Linked DNA regions of Flammeovirga agarivorans. The main gene of each other region encodes a partner of the protein of the gene in region 2 in a complex. Links are inferred from orthologs where the notes say so. Each region holds a gene or a part of one and is shown on either strand. Other genes may lie near its edges. The genes, in order: secA and secY.

The links.
Region 1: the proteins of secY (region 2) and secA are in contact, whole or in part, in a crystal structure (PDB 3DIN), measured with the Thermotoga maritima proteins. The link is inferred for Flammeovirga agarivorans from one-to-one orthologs. Residues at the interface, in WP_004081795.1 of Thermotoga maritima: Glu108, Gly109, Glu110, Glu111, Ala236, Glu237, Arg238, Arg239, Ile240, Thr241, Ile242, Gln243, Tyr244, Ala245, Arg246, Arg247, Val248, Thr249, Gly250, Arg251, Arg252, Val253, Tyr254, Gly256, Ala257, Ser258, Thr259, Tyr260, Leu261, Pro262; in WP_004082002.1 of Thermotoga maritima: Glu261, Ala262, Arg263, Lys300, Ala301, Arg302, Thr303, Ile304, Ile305, Leu323, Tyr324, Asp325, Pro326, Val329, Ser330, Tyr333, Ile336, Lys340, Phe345, Val349, Glu363, Phe364, Tyr374, Ser375, Gly376, Gly377, Glu393, Ile395, Thr482, Ser483.

The regions. Positions count from the first base shown.
Region 1 is NZ_JABAIL010000005.1:277,796-285,235, reverse strand. What follows is about bases 1,649-5,532. They hold secA (preprotein translocase subunit SecA), read right to left. Parts: upstream 5,227-5,532; coding sequence 1,849-5,226; downstream 1,649-1,848. Other genes in these bases: HGP29_RS17275 (FKBP-type peptidyl-prolyl cis-trans isomerase), read right to left, coding at 5,449-5,532; HGP29_RS17285 (SPOR domain-containing protein), read right to left, coding at 1,649-1,677. Also shown: HGP29_RS17290 (SDR family oxidoreductase), read left to right, coding at 156-1,034; more of HGP29_RS17285, read right to left, coding at 1,090-1,648; more of HGP29_RS17275, read right to left, coding at 5,533-6,003; HGP29_RS17270 (FKBP-type peptidyl-prolyl cis-trans isomerase), read right to left, coding at 6,026-7,165; HGP29_RS17265 (FKBP-type peptidyl-prolyl cis-trans isomerase), read right to left, coding at 7,342-7,440. UniProt on the Escherichia coli protein: Required for protein export, interacts with the SecYEG preprotein conducting channel.
Region 2 is NZ_JABAIL010000001.1:107,855-114,336, reverse strand. What follows is about bases 1-2,926. They hold secY (preprotein translocase subunit SecY), read right to left. Parts: upstream 2,162-2,926; coding sequence 839-2,161; downstream 1-838. Other genes in these bases: rpsE (30S ribosomal protein S5), read right to left, coding at 2,877-2,926; rpmD (50S ribosomal protein L30), read right to left, coding at 2,678-2,857; rplO (50S ribosomal protein L15), read right to left, coding at 2,168-2,617; map (type I methionyl aminopeptidase), read right to left, coding at 66-839; infA (translation initiation factor IF-1), read right to left, coding at 1-49. In the rest of the region: more of rpsE, read right to left, coding at 2,927-3,392; rplR (50S ribosomal protein L18), read right to left, coding at 3,406-3,759; rplF (50S ribosomal protein L6), read right to left, coding at 3,765-4,319; rpsH (30S ribosomal protein S8), read right to left, coding at 4,409-4,807; rpsN (30S ribosomal protein S14), read right to left, coding at 4,865-5,134; rplE (50S ribosomal protein L5), read right to left, coding at 5,150-5,698; rplX (50S ribosomal protein L24), read right to left, coding at 5,698-6,021; rplN (50S ribosomal protein L14), read right to left, coding at 6,027-6,395; rpsQ (30S ribosomal protein S17), read right to left, coding at 6,469-6,482. UniProt on the Escherichia coli protein: The central subunit of the protein translocation channel SecYEG. Consists of two halves formed by TMs 1-5 and 6-10.

The DNA.
Region 1 (7,440 bases), on a different replicon or contig from region 2:
AGTTAGTAGAAAATGAATTAGTATAAGCTTCGTTAATGAAAAAGTATTTTATACACTTATTTTTTATCATTTTCTATGTATTCAAATTGAATACTCATTATATTAGTTTGCAATTACAGTCACCTTACAAATTAGAGTAATAACCGACCATTAACATGTATAATAAACCAATGCTAAGAGACAATGCCCTAGAAGGGAATCATTTTGTAGTTACTGGAGGTGCTACAGGTCTTGGCAAATCAATGACTAAATATTTTCTTGAACTCGGAGCTAACGTGACCATCTGTAGTAGAAAAGAAGATAAACTTTTAGCTGCAGCAGATGAATTGGAGGAACAAACTGGAAAACGTCCATTTTACGTGGTTTGTGATGTCAGAAAATACGATCAAGTAGAAAATGTGATCAAAGAGGCTACAGCAAAACATGGTAAAATTACGGGCTTATTAAACAACGCCGCAGGAAACTTTATCAGTCCAACTGAAAGATTAAGTCATAAAGCATTTGACACTATTGTGGACATCGTTCTAAAAGGTTCCTATTATTTCACCTTAGCTATGGGCAAACATTGGATTGCTAATGGTATAAAAGGTGTTATGCTAAATATAGTGACCACTTATGCCTCTACTGGTTCTGGATATGTTGTTCCTTCGGCAAGTGCTAAAGCAGGAGTATTAGCGATGACAAGATCATTAGCGGTCGAATGGGCTAAATATGGGATCCGTTCCAATGCTATCGCACCTGGCCCTTTCCCTACAAAAGGAGCATGGGATAGACTATTCCCTGAAAACCTTCGCGCACAATTTGACGAAGCCGGAAAAGTTCCTATAGGCCGTGTTGGGGAACATCAAGAGTTAGCCAACCTTGCTGCTTATTTAATGTCAGATTTCTCCGCATATATGAACGGTGAAGTAGTAACAATCGATGGAGGCGAATGGCTTAAAGGTGCTGGAGAGTTTAACCACCTCGATGCAATACCATCACCTCTTTGGGATGATATCGCAAAAGCAATTAAGACAAATACAAAAGCAAAATAAAAAAAGGCCATTCTACTAAATATAGAATGGCCTTTTTCATTAACGATAAAAGTGATTATTCTCCACTTTCATCTGTTTCTGAAACACCAAATTCAGCGGCTTCTTTTGCTGAAGACGCTTCTTTAATTCTTCTTGATACCTCATTTACATCCATCTTCTCTTGTAAGACAAATGCTTGTCTGTATTTTTTCTTGATCTTAGTATGCTCACCATACGCTGTTAAACGATCAAAGTAATATCCTGCTCTAACTTTATAATTTGGTTGGTCATATACCAGATCAACTTCGTAGTTACCAAATCTTTCTTTTAGGTTATAAACCACACCTTCGGCTCTAGCTCTATCGCTACCAGAGTAAACTAAAATTCTATATACAGAAATACCACCAAGATCTCTAGAAGATAGATCTGCTAAGATTTGGTCTACTTTATCATTGTCATAGTTTTCCGGAATACCATTACCTGCTGTTACTTCTTCCTCTACTTCAGAAGGTTTAGTCATATCTTCTTGATCAGGTTGAGGCATATATGCAGATAAATCTGTATCAATTAGGTCTACGGATGCTTTTGTAGTGGTCTGTGAAGGCTTACAAGCAAAAGTGCCAAAGAAAAGTCCTATTAATGTAAATCGTAAGAGTAACTTCATAAAAATATTTATCCTTAATTATGATGTTTTCAAAGTTAATGAATTAATCTCAGTAAGAAATAAAGATAATCACAATATGATACGATCTCTTTGATTTTTTCACAAAAAGAAAAAGGGTATCTCTGAAATCATCAGAAATACCCTCAAATGTATTTTTAGTGATGCATATAATTATCCTTCTAGGATCACACAAGCACCATTAGTAATATCATTTTCAACAGACTTGTACTTAACACCTTCTTTTACAGTACCATCTTGATATTTCACAGTCACTCTATCATTTCTTTGATATGTTTTGTCACTGTGACGAGGCTTAACCACCTCTACAGGAGCCTTTGGAGCTTCTGGAATATCAGCACTTTGTGGAGCTGAATCATTGCCTAATGCCGAACCTGCTTCAGCTTTAGAAGCTGTTACTTTTGGTTCCGGTCTTTTTGGCATTGGAGGAGGTGCAGGCATTGGAGGTTGCTCTTGTACTGGAATACGAGCTTTCGATAAGAAACCAATGATCTCATCGTTCACTTCTGCTACAAATGACTTGAACAATTCAAACGATTCGAATTTGTAGATCAATAATGGATCTTTTTGTTCGTGAACCGCATTTTGAACTTGTTGTTTCAACTCATCCATTTCGCGTAAGTGCTCTTTCCATAAATGGTCAATAACTGCAAGTGTTGCATTTTGAGCCAATACAGATGCTACTTCCTCTCCATCATTTTCTAAAGCTTTATCAAGATTTACGTTGATTTGGAACATTCTATGACCATCTGTAAATGGCATAACAATGTTTTCAACAACACCACCTTTCTCAGCTTTCACCTTTTCGAAAATAGGTTTTGCTTGAGTCCAAATAGCTTCATTTTTCGCCTTGTAATGCGTTAAAGCTTCTTTGTATAACTCTTGTGTAAGGTGTGCCTCATTTAACTGATGGAAGCCTTCTTCTTTTATCGCTGTTGATACACCTAAGATTTTCAATGCATCTAACTTGAAACCTTCGTAGTTACCTACATGAGTTTCTGAAATATTAGAAGCTACATCAAAGAATGTATTCATGATATCTACTTGTAGACGCTCACCTGATAAGGCATTACGACGACGACGATAGATTACCTCTCTTTGGTAGTTCATAACGTCATCATACTCAAGAAGACGCTTACGAATAGCAAAGTTATTTTCTTCTACTTTACGTTGTGCTCTTTCGATAGACTTTGTAATCATTGAGTGCTGAATTACTTCACCCTCTTCTAATCCTAATCTATCCATTACTGCTGCGATACGGTCTGAACCGAATAAACGCATCAAGTTATCTTCTAATGAAACGAAGAATTGAGACGATCCTGGATCACCTTGACGACCAGAACGACCTCTTAACTGACGGTCTACACGACGAGATTCATGACGAGATGTACCAATAATTGCTAAACCACCAGCTTCTTTTACTTCTACTGGCAACTTAATATCGGTACCACGACCAGCCATGTTGGTTGCAATAGTTACTGCACCTTTCTGACCAGCTAAAGCAACTACTTCTGCTTCTCTACCATGCTGTTTCGCGTTTAGTACTTGGTGATTGATACCTCTAAGCTTCAACATACGGCTCATTAACTCTGAGTTTTCTACTGAAGTAGTACCTACCAATACAGGACGCCCTTGATCTACTAATCGTTTACATTCTTCTGCAACTGCATTGAATTTCTCACGAACAGTTTTGTAAACAAAATCCTCACGGTCATCTCTAACTATTGGACGGTGTGTAGGAACTTGAATTACATCTAATTCATAGATCTCCCAGAACTCCCCAGCTTCTGTAATTGCTGTACCCGTCATACCAGTTAATTTATGGTACATACGGAAGTAGTTCTGAAGCGTTACTGTTGCATAAGTTTGTGTAGCATCTTCGATCTTTACGTTTTCTTTCGCTTCTAATGCTTGGTGTAAGCCATCAGAGTAACGACGTCCTTCCATTACACGACCAGTCTGCTCATCCACAATCTTCACTTTATTATCCACTAAGATGTAATCTACATCCTTCTCGAATAGAGTGTAAGCTTTTAATAATTGCTTCATTAAGTGGATACGCTGAGATTTAGTATCGAACTCAGCAATTAAAGCATCTTTAGCTTCAATTTTTTGCTCATCCGTCATCTCAGGATCATTTTCGATTTTACCAATACCTGTAGCAAGGTCAGGTAAAACGAAAAAGTCAGGTGAGTTATGTCCTGTTACCGTTTTAATACCGTTTTCAGTTAACTCAACGCTGTTATTCTTTTCTTCGATTACAAACAATAATGGCTCATCAGCTTCAGGCATACGGCGGTTATTATCCTGCATGTATTCACCTTCTACTTTTTGCAATAATTGCTTCATTCCTTCCTCACCTAAGAATTTGATCAAAGGTTTATATTTAGGAAGTGATCTATGTACTCTTAGTAATTGAAGTCCACCTTCGACTTTATCACCAGATTTAATTAATTTCTTTGCCTCGTTCAGCATCTTCTGAGCCATCTTACGTTGCTCATCAACCAATACTTGAACTTTAGGACGTAATTCACCAAACTCTTCTTGTTGATCTCCTTTTGGTACTGGACCAGAAATAATCAATGGTGTACGAGCATCATCAATCAATACTGAGTCAACCTCATCAATCATAGCAAAGTGATGTTCTCTTTGTACAAGATCATTCTTATCTCTTGCCATGTTATCTCTTAGGTAATCAAAACCGAATTCGTTGTTTGTACCGTAAGTGATATCTGCTCTATAAGCTTCTCTACGAGAATCTGAGTTGGGTTGGTGCTTGTCGATACAATCTACAGACAGGCCGTGGAACTGGAATAATGGAGCATTCCATTCAGAGTCACGCTTTGCTAAGTAGTCGTTTACTGTTACAACATGTACACCTCTTTTTGCTAAAGCATTTAAGTAAGCTGGCAATGTACCTACAAGAGTTTTACCCTCACCAGTCATCATCTCACCTACCTTACCTTGGTGTAAGAAAATACCGCCTAATAATTGTACATCGTAGTGGATCATATTCCATTCTACTTCACTACCAGCAGCTAGCCACTTGTTTGCCCAAGTTGCTTGATCTCCTTCAATAGTTACATTACCATATTTAGCCGCCATTTCGCGGTCATAATCTGTAGCAGTAACTACTAATTGTCTATTTTCTGTATATCTTCTACCTGTTTCTTTTGTAACAGCAAAAGCCTGAGGAAGAATATCCATTAGAATCTCTTCTAATTTCTCGTTACGATCCTTCTTCAGTTTATCAATTTCTTTAAACGTTTTGTCTTTGAACGCAAGGTCTAATTTATGATCATTTTCAACAGCATCTTTCAATTCTTGAATTTGATCATCAATGCCTTTTAAACCATTTTCAATGTAATCAATAAAGTATGCAGTTTTACCTCTTAACTCATCGTCTGAAATACTTTTGAGTTTCTGATATTCTGCGTCTATTTTAGCTAAATAGGGTCTAATTTCTTTTAGGTCTCTTTCGGACTTTGTTCCAAATACCTTTGAAAATAATTTGGTTATTGAACCTAACATATATTGTTTTTAAATGATGTTTGATCTTTCTATGAATAGATTATCTATCGACAGTAAATCTGCCCAGATAATCTGAACAAATTTAGTTTTTTTCAACGACTTTCAATAGATACTAGTTAGAAGTTATACGTTATTATTCACATTTTTTTTTTGGAATAAAAAAAACCGTAGAAAAAATTAAATTTTTCTACGGTTTTCATCATTTGAAGGTCTTGAACACCACTATTGCTCGTCGGTGGTCCAAAGACTATCAATTTGAATATTGAATACTAAAGATGAATTTGGTGGGATCGACGGAGGGTTTCCAGTCGCTCCATATCCATATTTAGATGGAATTACAACTCTTGCAATTTCATGTTCATGCATTTCGAACAATGCAATATTCCAACCTTCGATCACAGACGTTTTTCCCAATACTAGTTCAAATGGATCTTCTAATAATACATTACTATCAAAAGGAACAGCTTCAGGCCCCATTACCCAACCAGTATAAGTAATGTGCATTGAATCACCATAACTGATTTTACGGTCTGTGTCTATCGGCTGACCATTTGTTGTACCTGTCGTTGTCATGTAAACACCGAACTTGTAATATTGCTCAATATCAGCTTCTGTATCAGCTACAAAAACACTATCTGCAATAATGTATTGTTGAATTAAATAATCCTCTGCAGCATCAGGGTCTATTTCTTCCAATACCTCACTACTTTGAGTACATGAAAAAACTGAGAACACTGCTACTAGCAGCCATAAAAAGTGTCGAATGCGGATATGCATAGTATGAACTGTATAAATTATTTTATTGTTCGTCTTTCTTGATTTCCATTGTAAATACTAATGTTTTGAATGGACGAATTGTCTTGAACAAATCAAAAGTATTTGGATTATCACCTGTTTCCCAATAAGCAACATGAGAAGGCATCACAAAGATAGCTTTTTCTCCAACTTTCATTGATCTTAAAGCTTTATACCAACCATTAATTACTTGAGTAGAGGCATTTTTTTCTGATGCATCTTGGCTGTTTGAGTAAACTACTACTTGTAAAGCATCTGGCATAGAGCCATCCTTTTCGGTAATGTTATCATCAAACACTAAAGTTGCTTTAGCTCGTTCTGAATTAGATCCTAAGTTCGCAAACTTACCTTCATAACGTACTTTTACAGTATCACCAACAGCAATTAAATCGCCTTCCCCTTCAGTGATTGTATGTTTTACAATGTAATCGTTTAAGATAAGATCTTGACCTTCTCCATAGAAATCTGTTGCCACAACAGAAGTACTATCCATCAAGCCTTGTTCAGCACTTACAAAACCATCAATTGAATCTGCAGCATATTGTAATGCTAATGCTTTCTCATATTCTGCTTGAGATCTAGCATCTCTTACATCAACAATTTTTAAGTTTTCTGCAGTAACAATGTCATTGAACTCTAATCCAATACCACTTGATGCAGTACCACCAAAAGCTAAGTAAGAAGGAATATATACTCTCTCTGCCACAGGACCTCTTTGCATGTTGATTAATGCATCTAGGTAACCTAAACAGATTGCTCCTCTACGAACAGCAAAAGTATATAATGAATCTTTTAAAAATACTTGAGTCACTAACTCATCAGGATTACTACCAATTTGTTCGTTATCAATTAGAGATTGATCGAACTTTCGAAGATCCAATGTGCTTTGGATGATTCTAACATCATTTTCTTCAGGTTCACCTGGAAGAGGTGTGATCACATCTGGAGGAGTAATATACACTCCGTAACCTTGCCCTAAAGTTGATGTTTTGTAATAATCAATGTTGTTGCTATTTAGGTAAGTTTCTAGCGTTTCAGTGTCTTGAGCTACGTAATCCACAATATCGTCATGCATACAACCTGAAAGGCCTAATGCAAGCCCTAATGACGCAACCCATTTGAAAAATTTGTAAGTATTGTTCATAAGATAAGTAGGTTTAATTTAATTAGATTTACGCGATTTCACATTGAGAAAATAACGGTAAACTTATTCAACACAGTAAATTTACTTCAGAATAACAAAGTAAACTTACTGTGTTTGAATATATTATTAATTTAAGAGGTAATGATTGTCAACGATCAAAACCTACTTAACAACTACTATTTTGAAGCAGGAGTGTTAAAGTCGATCAACTCTACATCAAATACTAATACAGAGTTAGCAGGGATATCAGTACCCATTGCTCTTGGACCATAACC
Region 2 (6,482 bases):
GGGCCTCTACGATCGTACCGTCTTGGGTAATGTTTGATTGTTTTGGCATTTGATATAGTTTTTAATTAAAATGGATATACCTCCTCGATGTACTTGAACGTTGTCAACACTTCAGTCTGACCATTTACGATCGCGACTGTGTGTTCATAATGAGCAGAAGGTTGACGATCTCTCGTACGAATTGTCCAACCATCTCTGTCTTGAGTAATAGCTCTCGTCCCCATGTTAATCATAGGTTCAATGGCAATCACCAATCCATCTTTGATTTTTAATCCTCTACCTCTTTTCCCGTAATTAGGTACTTCTGGCTTTTCATGAAGGTTTTTACCTAAACCATGACCAACCAGTTCTCTAACTACGCCATACCCATGCATCTCAGCATGTTGCTGAACTGCAAAACTTACGTCACCAATTCTATTATTGACTTTACAAGCATCAATACCTTTTTGAAGTGATTCCTTTGTCACCTTTAATAGTTTCATTGTATCAGGCGCTACGTTACCCACAGGGTAAGTGTATGCACTATCAGAATGAAAACCATTTAAGAAAACGCCACAATCGATAGAGATTACATCTCCATCTTTTAATTCATAATCAGTAGGAATACCGTGTACAATAACATCATTCAGTGACATACAAAGGGTATTGGGAAACCCATTATAGTTCAAGAATGAGGGATGAGCCCCATTGTCCATGATAAAATCATGTGCGATTTTATCAATTGCTTTTAGACTCACCCCTTCTTTTGTATTCTTTGCGATTTCACCATGTGTACGGCCGAGCAAGTCGGCACTGATACGCATTAGTTCAATCTCCTCTTCTGTTTTATAGTATACCATTAGACTGTTGCCACGTTTTGGCGTCCTTTGATATTTCCAGACTTCATCATCGAGTCATAGTTTTGCATTAGCAAGTACGACTCAATTTGCTGAAGAGTATCTAAGATAACACCCACCATAATGATTAGTGAAGTACCACCATAGAATCTAGAGAAACCAGTACTAACACCCAACATGCTCGCGAAAGCAGGAAGGATTGCTACAACAGCTAAATAAATAGCTGAAGGAAGTGTGATTCTATCTAGAATCCAGCTAATAAAATTAGAAGTCTCTTCACCTGGTTTAACGTTTGGTACAAAAGCATTATTTCTCTTCAAATCTTCTGACATTTGATCAGGATTAATCGTGATCGCCGTGTAGAAGTAAGTGAAAAGAAGAATTAATGTTGCAAATGTTAAATTATAAGCAAAAGAAGTGTAATCAGAGAAATTCTGCATTACCCATCTTGCTGTATCACTTTCATCTGCCCAAACGCCTGCAATCAATGAAGGAAGGAACATCAATGATTGTGCAAAGATGATAGGCATCACATTCGCTGCATTCACTTTTAAAGGAATGTACGAACGTTGACCTGTAGCAAGCGTACGCTTCTTACCACCAGCACCAACCACTTGACGAGCATATTGCACAGGTACTTTACGTACAGCAGCGTTCAATAGAACTACTCCCATAATGATAAAGAACAACGCAATCAATTCAACTACAAGAAGAATTGACATACCTTGAGTTTCAAACTCTTGGTAAATCGCTGTTGGGAATCCCGAAATAATACCGATCATGATCAGCATTGAGATACCATTACCTATTCCTTTCTCAGTGATTTTTTCACCAAGCCACATACAGAAAATTGTACCCGCAGTTAGAATAATCATTGCTGCTGGGTAGAATAATGACTGCTTGATGACGATTGCCTCGTTAGGGATTGTTGAATATAAATATCCAGAACCCTGCGCGAGTGTAATCACGATCGTCAAAACACGCGTTATTTGGTTAATACGCTTACGGCCCGATTCACCTTCTTTCTGCATACGCTGAAAGTAAGGAACCGCCATACCTAACAATTGGATCACGATGGATGCCGAAATGTAAGGCATGATACCTAGAGCAAAGATTGATGCACGCGTAAATGCTCCTCCTAAGAAGATATTTAACATGCCCAAAAGTCCACCTGACGAATCAGATAAAGCTGATGGATCTACTCCAGGAAGGACGATATACGACCCCAATCTGAAAATCGCAAGGAAACCCAAAGTGTAGATAATTCTATCTTTGAGTTCCTCGATTGAAAAAATGTTCTTCAGTGTCTTGACAAACTTATTCATAGCTTCTTACAATGTAATCGCTTTTCCGCCTGCTTTTTCGATTGCCTCTTTAGCAGATGCAGAGAAAGCGTTCGCCGAAATCTCTACTGTTGCAGTTAGCTCACCATTACCAAGAACTTTAACTTTACCGTTCTTAGAAATAACGCCTAACTCCACGAATGTCTCTAATGCGAAAGTAGTAATCCCTTTCTCGTCAGCGATCTTTTGGATCTTTTCCAAGTTAATTGGAGTATACTCAACTCTAAAAGGAGATTTGAAGCCGAATTTAGGCACGCGGCGTTGTAATGGCATTTGACCTCCTTCGAAGCCAAACTTCTGGCTGTAACCAGAACGTGACTTAGCACCTTTGTGACCACGTGTTGACGTACCACCTCGGCCTGAGCCTTGTCCACGACCTACGCGCTTATTTTGGCGAACTTTACCACCTTTCGCAGGACTTAGTGTATGCAGTTTCATGACTGTTTCCTAATTAATACCTTTTAAAGTACTAATGCCTAATGCAAAAGTACAAAGAATTTACAACTCTTCAACGCTGATTAGGTGATCAACTGCCTTAACCATGCCAAGGATCTGTGGATTTGCTTCTTTTTCCACAGTTTTGTTGATTTTACCTAAGCCAAGCGCCTTAATTGTGCGCTTTTGTCTTTCAGGACGACCGATCAACGATCTAACCTGAGTAATACGGATCTTTGCCATAACAGTTTAGATAATTTGATTAGCCGTTAAAAACTTTGCTTAATTTCACTCCGCGTTGCTCAGCTACCATACGTGGGTCACGCATTTTTAGTAGTGCATCGAAAGTTGCTTTAACCACGTTGTGTGGGTTAGAAGAACCTTGCGATTTAGCTAATACGTCATGAACACCTGCTGATTCTAATACTGCACGCATCGCACCACCTGCGATAACACCAGTACCAGCAGAAGCAGGTTTAATAAGCACGCGTCCGCCGCCGAATTTACCTTTTTGAGGGTGAGGAACAGTACCTTTAAGTACTGGCACCTTCATTAAGTTTTTCTTAGCGTCGTCGATGCCCTTAGTGATTGCGTCAGTTACCTCGTTGGCTTTACCCAAACCATAACCTGCAACACCATCACCGTTACCTACAACTACGATAGCAGAAAAGCTGAAGCGTCTACCGCCTTTTACTACTTTAGCAACACGCTTAATAGCAACAACTTTTTCTGTTAGCTCTAGATCAGCCGATTTTACTTTTGTTACGTTTTGTTTCATCTCTGACAACTCTTTAGAATTTCAAACCACCTTCTCTAGCACCTTCTGCTAACGCTTTCACTTTACCGTGGTAAAGGTAACCGTTACGGTCAAAAATAACCGTTGAAATACCAGCAGCAGTAGCTTTCTCAGCAACCTTCTTTCCTACTTCTGATGCCAATGCAACGTTAGATGCTTTGCTTTCAGCATTGATCTCACGTGAGTTAGTGGCAACAAGAGTACGGCCAGATTGGTCGTCGATCAACTGCGCATAGATTGCAGTATTACTTTTATATACAGAGAGTCTAGGGCGTTCAGCTGTACCTGAAATTTTCTTACGAATACCCCTTTTGATTCTCAGTCTTCTCAGATCTTTCTTAGTGGCCATACTTGTTATTTTTTACCAGCAGCTTTACCTGCTTTTCTTCTAATCTCTTCACCAACATACTTCACACCTTTACCTTTGTATGGTTCTGGCTTTCTGAATGAGCGAATTTTAGCTGCAACTTGTCCAACTAACTGTTTGTCTACGCCTTCAACGTGAACAATAGGAGCTTTACCTTTTGCAGTTTCAGCACTCACCTTGATTTCCGCTGGAACTTGGAAAAGAATTCTGTGTGAATAACCAAGATCAAGGTCTAATAATTGACCTTGTACCGATGCTTTAAAACCAACACCAATCAACTCTAGTGATTTTTTGTATCCTTCAGATACACCAACCACCATGTTTTGAGTTAAGGCTCTATAAAGACCGTGCAATGAGCGGTGGTCTTTATGATCTGAAGGACGTACGAAACGAACTTCTGAACCTTCAACTTCGATACTGATGTCTTTGTTGACTTCCTGTTGCAATTCACCTTTAGGTCCTTTTACAACTAAAACGTTGTCGTTAACTTTTACGTCAACTCCTGAAGGGATAGCAACTGGTTTTTTACCAATTCTTGACATGGTTTCTTTAATTAAGGCTTAAGGCACTCACAGTAACTCGTACCGGAAGCGGTCAGCCATTATGTTAAAAGTATTTTTACTAATTCTTATTAGTATACGTAGCAAAGTACTTCGCCACCGACATTCAATTCACGTGCTTCTTTGTCAGTCATCACACCTTTCGAAGTTGAAAGGATTGCGATACCTAAACCATTTAATACACGTGGCATGTTCTTAGCATTAGCATACTTACGAAGACCTGGACGTGATACACGCTCTAAGTCGACAACCGCAGGTTGCTTAGTTACTGGGTGGTATTTCAAAGCGATTTTGATTACACCTTGAGTATTAACACCATCCTCGAACTTGTAGCCTTGAACGAAGCCTTTCTCATGCAGTACCTTAGTCATTTGCTTCTTGATGTTTGAAGCAGGAACTTCTACGATACGCTTATTAGCGCTAATCGCGTTTCTAAGTCTTGTAAGGTAGTCTGCTATAGGATCTGTCATTGCCATTGCTTGCAAATATTTTTACAGCACTCTGTGCCGTAGGTTCCTAAATTAAAATTACCAGCTCGATTTTGTAACGCCAGGGATCTTACCTGCAGATGCCATTTCACGGAAAGTAACACGTGAAATACCAAACTTACGCATGTAACCTTTTGGACGTCCAGTTAACTTACAACGGTTATGTAAACGAACCGGTGAAGAGTTCTTAGGAAGAGCATCAAGACCTTCCCAGTCACCTGCTTCTTTTAACGCCTTGCGCTTTGCTGCAAATTTTGCAACAAGTCTTTCGCGCTTACGCTCTCTTGCTTTTATCGCTTCTCTAGCCATAGTTTCTCGTGTTTACTATTTTTTCTTAAAAGGCATTCCGAATAACTTCAGAAGCTCGTAAGCTTCCTCGTCAGTATTAGCAGAAGTAGTGAACGTAATGTCCATACCTGTCACTTTCTTTACTTGATCAATTTTGATCTCAGGGAAAATGATCTGCTCTTTTACACCTAAAGTATAGTTACCACGACCATCCAATTTATCTTTGATGCCTTGGAAGTCACGCTCACGAGGAATAGCAATTGCGATTAAACGCTCTAAGAATTGATACATTCTGTCACCTCTTAATGTTACACGAGCGCCGATTGGCATATCCTCACGTAATTTGAAGTTTGAGATTGATTTCTTAGACATTGTCGGAACTGCTTTCTGACCAGCAATAGTAGATAATTCTTCTACTGCGATGTCTACAAGTTTTTTGTCTGCAACTGCCTCACCAACACCTCTGTTGATAACGATTTTTTCCAATCTTGGAACTTGCATTACAGACTTGTAGTTGAAACGTTCCTTTAATGCAGAAACGATTTCATCTTGGTATTTGTCCTTTAATCTTGTCGCTGTAGCCATTAGTCGATAAATTTTCCAGTGTTCTTAGAATATCTTTTCAACTTACCGTTTTCGTCAAGCTTACGACCTACGCGAGTAGCATTACCCGTTTCAGGGTCGATCAACTTAATGTTAGAAACGTGAATTGGTGCTTCCATTTTGTTTACACCACCTTCTGGCTTTTCAGCAGTAGGTTTGATGTGTTTGGTTACCATATTCACACCTTCAACGATGGCACGCTCCTTCTCACGGTCAACTTTTAGGACAACTCCCTCTTGGCCCTTGTGGTTACCAGAGATGATTGTTACCTTGTCGCCTTTTTTGATATGGAATTTTCTATTCATAACTCTTAGAGTACCTCAGGTGCTAACGAAACGATTTTCATAAATTGCTTCTCACGAAGCTCTCTTGCGACTGGTCCGAAGATACGAGTACCTCTTGGCTCGTCTTGCGCGTTTAATAAAACTGCCGCATTGTCTTCGAAACGAATGTAAGAACCGTCCTTTCTACGAACTTCTTTTTTTGTTCTTACAACAACCGCTCTAGATACAGTCCCTTTCTTAACGTTTGAAGAAGGGATAGCTGATTTCACAGAAACGACAATTTTATCGCCTACAGAAGCATAACGCTTTTTAGTACCGCCTAAAACGCGAATACAAAGCACTTCTTTTGCTCCTGAGTTATCTGCTACTGACAGTCTTGATTCCTGTTGTATCATTCTCCTATCCTCTTAAGGATTCTTTACTTGGTGATTGTAAAATTTTAATTTTTTTGATGGTTAGAATAAGGAATTACTTCGCTTTTT